Limibacter armeniacum: one gene and its partner. The protein of the gene in region 1 interacts with the protein of each later gene in a pairwise test. Links are inferred from orthologs where the notes say so. Each region holds a gene or a part of one and is shown on either strand. Other genes may lie near its edges.

Region 1 (3,102 bases):
TATGACTTACCCTAAAGGAACCTTTGCAGATAGCACTCAACACCAATCTACCTTACATTCGACACTTTATGAGATGTTCAACTCATTTGGCAGTAGACCTGAATCAGAGGCTGGAATTACTTATGAAGGTCATAACGGTTTCCAAGGTACTTCAGTACTTGAAAACAATGTTCAAATGACCATGCGAAACTTTATTTTAGGTGACCGAATGTGTTTACTTTTCGCTTTAATTAAAGATAAAAACAAAAGCGAATCAGACATTGACCACTTTATGAATTCCCTCAACCTTAATAAGGTGAAGTAAGACATATACTCAAACCAAACGGGCTTCTCCAACAATGAAGAAGCCCGTTTTTTTATTTCAAATTAATTTGGTGACTCATAAAAAATATAGGAAGTCGAGTAATCACTAAACTCAAAATAGACTTTCTTCTCTCCTTCATCTTTTACACCATTGAAATTGGCATCCAACACACCATAACCAAAACGATATGGTCTCGCTCCTTGGCCTTTGGTTGCTGCTGCTGTTGAGAGTTTATCAATCTTGATGAATTTCTTCACCAATTTATCTCCAGCATAAACTTCCAATACTCCATCCGTACCTGTCCAGTTCTGAATACTGCGACTAATGTTATTCTGTGCTTCTTGTGTACAGCTAAATGCCGTAAATGACATCACCACCAACACAAGCAATTGATTTAGTTGCTTCATCGTTATTCCGATTTTCTAATTGATTTTAACCTACTGATAATGCTTGCTTTTAGGCAGCCTAAGTTAAACATATCAAAATCAAGTCAAAAATTTCTATTTAAAGCAAAACCCCGACAATCCTATGACTGACGGGGTTTACTGTAAACCGAAGGCTTACCCAATATTATTTAGATATGCAATGCACGGTCGTCTGTTGCTGCAAGACATGCTTCTTTGATAGCCTCAGTATATGTAGGGTGAGCATGAGACATACGAGAAATATCCTCTGCAGATGCTCTATACTCCATTGCAACTACCCCCTCAGCAATCATATCAGCCGCACGTGGCCCGATAATGTGCATACCCAGGATTTCGTCTGTCTCAGCATCTGCCAATACCTTTGCTACACCATCAATATCCATTGATGCCCTTGCACGGCCTGATGCTCTGAATGGGAATGAACCTGTTTTAAATGCACGTCCTTCCTCTTTCAACTCCTGCTCAGTGTAACCTACACTTGCCACTTCTGGCCAAGTATAAACAACACCAGGAATCAATTTGTAATTAATATGTGGTTTTTGGCCTGCAATAGTTTCAGCTACAAAAACGCCTTCTTCTTCCGCTTTGTGCGCAAGCATAGCACCTTTGATCACATCACCAATTGCATAGATACCCTCTACACTTGTCTGTAAGTGGTCATTCACGTCCACTCTGCCACGGTCATCCACCTTTACACCTGCGTTCTCCAGACCTAACTTGTCTGTATATGGACGACGACCAACTGCTACCAGACAGTAATCAGCTTTGATTTCAAGCTCTTTACCTTTCTTGTCTTCTGCTTTGATCATCACTTCTTCTCCTTCCACTTTTACAGAAGTTACCTTCGTCTTGAAGTGGAATTTGAAACCTTCTTTCTTCAATACACGCTGAAGTTCCTTACCCATCGTCACGTCCATCATTGGAATCAGACCGTCAAGGAATTCAACTACAGTTACTTCAGCTCCAAGGCGAGCATAAACAGATCCAAGCTCCAGACCGATTACACCACCACCAATGATCACAAGGTGCTTAGGCACTTCTTTCAACTGAAGTGCTTCTGTTGAAGTGATTACACGCTTCTTATCAAACTCGATAAAAGGAAGCATAATTGGCTTAGAACCTGTTGCGATGATTGTTTTCTCCGTCTTGAACTCTTCTGTTTCACCACCTTCTTTAGTTACCTTGATGGTATTTTTGTCAACAAAAGAACCAAAGCCGTGGAATACATCCACCTTGTTTTTCTTCATCAGAAAGTTGATACCGTCTGTAGTTTGACCTACAACGCCATCCTTGCGCGACATCATCTGCTCAAGGTTGATCTTTGGCTCACCAATCTCGATTCCGTGCTCAGCAAACTGGTGCTTTGCCTGATGGAAATGCTCAGAAGAGTCCAACAAAGCTTTGGAAGGGATACAGCCCACGTTAAGGCAAGTACCACCCAATGTATTATATTTTTCTACCAAGGCAGTTTTCATACCCAACTGTGCGCAACGAATTGCTGCCACATAACCACCCGGACCTGAACCAATAACTGTTACGTCGTACATATGCTGTATTGTGTATGGTTTTTAGAAAGAATTGAGATTCAAGACTTAAGATAGCTTAATTTTAAGCCCTCACATACAACTCAAAATTGGCTGATCTGTTTTGCCTGAAGTCTTGTCACTCGGATTTAGTTCGTATCAAAAAAAGTAGTCAGCTTAGGAATTTGACCCTTTTGCTGACTACCTTATTGTTTATTGCTTATACGTCAAGTAGTAATCTGATCGGATCTTCAAGCAACTCTTTTACCCTTTTCAGGAAGCTTACAGACTCACGGCCATCGATAATACGGTGGTCATAAGAAAGTGCTATGTACATCACTGGGCGAATCTCAACCTGACCGTTCACGGCTACAGGGCGCTCTACGATATTGTGCATACCCAGGATCGCTGACTGCGGTGCGTTGATGATCGGAGTTGAAAGCATTGAGCCAAATACACCACCATTAGTGATCGTAAATGTACCGCCTTCCATCTCAGGAATAGTCAACTTGTTGTCTCTTGCTCTTAGCGCCAAGCGTTTTACTTCTTGCTCGATTCCTGCCAACGACAGTTTCTCTGCATTACGGATAACCGGCACTACCAAACCTTTAGGTGCTGATACTGCAATTGAAACGTCACAGTAATCGTTGTAAACGATCTCATCACCATCGATCATAGCATTCACAGCTGGCCACTCCTTCAGTGCTACTGTTACTGCCTTTGTGAAGAATGACATGAATCCAAGTCCGATATCATGCTTCTCCTTAAACATATCCTTGTACTGCTTACGAACGTCCATCACTGGCTTCATGTCCACTTCGTTGAAAGTGGTCAGCATAGCCGTCTGGTT
Region 2 (3,095 bases), on another replicon or contig:
CTACAGTTTCTCTTGCAGGAGCGTCATCACCAAAATAACTGCCATAAGCTTCATTGATCTTGCCGAAGTCATCCATGTTTTTGATAAAGATGCTGCACTTTACCACGCTGCTGAAATCCATTCCTGCTTCTTCAAGAATAAAGCGAAGGTTTTTCATTACCTGATGCGTTTCTTCTTCGATACTACCGTTAATCAGGTTGCCTGAAGCAGCATCAAAAGGAATCTGTCCAGAAACATATAAGGTGTTTCCTGCCAATATAGCTTGGTTATAAGGCCCGATAGGAGCAGGAGCCTTGTCACTTGTGATAATTTTTTTCATTTGTCAATTGGTTATATAAAATGAGAAATATATAGGATCCAAATATCTGTAAAGCATAAAGCCATTCTCCTGTAGGTAATGGCTTTATGCTTAATTTAATCAGTTTAGAATCATCAGTTTGGCAAAAGCCAAAATAAGTGTCTTCTCACCTTCACGGTCAAACCTTACCTTGGCACGTTTGTCTGCGCCATCAATTTCCATTTTAGTAATGATACCTTCTCCAAACTTGACGTGCATTACACGCATTCCTTCCTTCAAGTCATTTGGATCACAAGCAACAAAGTTATCAGGCACCTGAGTCGTCTTCTTGTTAAAACCTGAGGTTCTTCTTTGGTTAAGGTTTGTAGGTTGATTGTTGTTGCTTCCTACTTTGGTAAAGCCACTTGGTACACGAGGTGGTTCATTGCTAAAGCTGCTTGAAACAACACCTCTGGCATTGATAAATGTACGGTCAATCTCACCAAGGAAACGGCTAGGTTCACACATGATCAATTTGCCAAAACGGTAACGTTGTAGTGCAAATGACAGGAAGAGTTTCTTTTTGGCCCGTGTCATGGCTACATAGAACAGACGGCGTTCCTCTTCAAGGTCAGCCCTGCTTTCCAGCATCATTTGTGAAGGGAAGAGATTTTCTTCCATACCAACAATATACACATGATCAAACTCAAGTCCTTTTGACATGTGAATGGTCATCAGAGTAATGGTGTCTTCGTCGGCATCCTGATCCGTAGAGGTGATCAATGATACTTCCTGAAGGAATGAGTCCAGACTTTTATCTTCTTTTTCAGGATCTTCTGAAAATGCCTTGATAGCGTTCAGTAGTTCTTGAAGGTTTTCATAACGTACTTTTCCTTCAACAGTCTTGTCGTCATACAGCTCTCGAAGCATACCAGAGTTTTTGGCAATGAGGCTGGCAGCTTCAAAAGCGTCCTTCTGCTCCACAGTAAACTGGAAGGCTTTGATCATATCAGCAAACTGCTCTATAGATGTAGCGGCACGACCACTGATAAAGCGTCTGATATTTGAGACAACATCCCATATTTTCAGGTTGTTCTCATTTGCAATAACTCTCAGTTTGTTAACGGTAGTTAGACCAATACCTCTTTTAGGGTAATTGATAATCCTTTTGAAGGCTTCCTCGTCAGCAGGGTTCATGACAAAGCGCAGGTACGCTACCATGTCCTTGATTTCCTTTCTTGAGTAGAAAGACAAACCACCAACAATCTTGTATTTGATATTGGTACGGCGAAGGGCTTCCTCTATCGCACGTGACTGGGAGTTGGTACGGTAGAGGATGGCGATATCACTGTTCCTAAGGCCATGTGTCATTTTCTCTTCAAAAATGGAACTGGCTACAATTTTCGCCTCTTCATTGTCTGTCGCTGTCTTGAAGATTTCAATCAGAGCACCTGCATCATTCTGGGTCCAGACGTTTTTAGGAAGCTGGTGCTGGTTGAAGCGGATAATGGAGTTAGCCGCCTCTACAATGTTCTGTGATGAACGGTAGTTTTGTTCCAGCTTGACCACCTTCAGGTCCGGATAGTCTTTCTCAAAGTTCAGGATATTCTGAATGTTAGCACCACGGAAAGCATAGATTGACTGAGCGTCGTCACCTACGACACAGATGTTCTGGAAACGGGCAGCCAGCTTTTTGGTAATGACATATTGGGAGATGTTCGTATCCTGAAACTCATCAATCATTACATAGCGGAACTTGTCCTGATACTTGTTCAGTACATCCGGAAACTTGTGGAACAGTACGTTGGTATTGAAAAGCAGGTCATCAAAGTCCATGGCATTTGCCTTGAAGCATCTGATCGCATACTCTTTGTATATTTCCGAGATCTTGTGTCTGCCGGAAGCCTCATCTTCAATGCGAAGCTCATTGTTGTTCTCATACATGCGCCAAGATATCAGGTTGTTCTTGGCACTTGAGATGCGGGATAGGACAGAATTGGGTTTGTATAGTTTGTCATCAAGGTTCATGTCTTTGACAATGCCTTTGATCACAGATTTAGAATCTTCGGTATCATAGATGGTGAAATTGCTCTGATACCCCATTTTGTCAGCTTCAAAGCGAAGAATTCTGGCAAAGATGGAGTGAAATGTGCCCATCCAAAGGTTTTTGGCATCACTGCCTACTACCTCTTCGATCCGCTCACGCATTTCACGGGCAGCCTTATTGGTAAAAGTCAATGACAATATATTGAAAGGCTCGACACCCTGTTCCATCAGATAGGCGATCTTGTAAGTCAGTACCCTCGTTTTGCCAGAGCCTGCACCAGCTATAATCATCATTGGGCCATCGTTGTAAACAACAGCTTCTCTTTGCGGTTCATTTAAGCTTTCCAGATAATCCATACTACTCTAAGAATCTATGCAATAAGGGGTTAGCCCCTATGGTTGTGCCATATATGTTGTTAACAAGGCGATCGTTTCCATTTTCCAATAATTATAAAGGGGAAATGAGTCGCCAATAGTTGCGCAAGTTAAGTAATTTTTGACGAGCAAACGGATATTTCCCATCTTAGATATTAGGCAAAGACGGCATTAGACTTGCTATAATTTAATTTGTAAGAAAATAGGTGTGTTTTTTTAAGCCTAAATTGTGTTCCTAAAAGATAGGAATAGTGTAATTAGGAATTTATCGGGATATCACTTTTGTTTTTTTACAGAACTTTTCAATTTGTATTGACTATGAAGGCAATTTAGTTACTAACAAATTAAATTGATTAACTTATAGGAAAGGCATCTACCTGCCGATTTATGTTTCTTG

The links. The genes of interacting proteins can lie anywhere in the genome.
Region 2: the proteins of lpdA (region 1) and V6R21_RS12835 interact in binary tests that used the Escherichia coli proteins (3 or more experiments, as listed by UniProt). The link is inferred for Limibacter armeniacum from one-to-one orthologs.

The regions. Positions count from the first base shown.
Region 1 is NZ_JBAJNO010000009.1:1,141,592-1,144,693, forward strand. What follows is about bases 78-3,050. They hold lpdA (dihydrolipoyl dehydrogenase), read right to left. Parts: upstream 2,277-3,050; coding sequence 879-2,276; downstream 78-878. Other genes in these bases: V6R21_RS22435 (TraB/GumN family protein), read left to right, coding at 78-304; V6R21_RS22440 (hypothetical protein), read right to left, coding at 367-711; odhB (2-oxoglutarate dehydrogenase complex dihydrolipoyllysine-residue succinyltransferase), read right to left, coding at 2,473-3,050. Also shown: more of V6R21_RS22435, read left to right, coding at 1-77; more of odhB, read right to left, coding at 3,051-3,102. UniProt on the Escherichia coli protein: Lipoamide dehydrogenase is a component of the glycine cleavage system as well as of the alpha-ketoacid dehydrogenase complexes.
Region 2 is NZ_JBAJNO010000008.1:1,648,997-1,652,091, forward strand. What follows is about bases 50-3,015. They hold V6R21_RS12835 (ATP-dependent helicase), read right to left. Parts: upstream 2,681-3,015; coding sequence 419-2,680; downstream 50-418. Other genes in these bases: V6R21_RS12830 (RidA family protein), read right to left, coding at 50-319. In the rest of the region: more of V6R21_RS12830, read right to left, coding at 1-49. UniProt on the Escherichia coli protein: A helicase with DNA-dependent ATPase activity. Unwinds DNA duplexes with 3'-5' polarity. Translocates on single-stranded DNA with 3'-5' polarity. Initiates unwinding more efficiently from a nicked substrate than double-stranded DNA.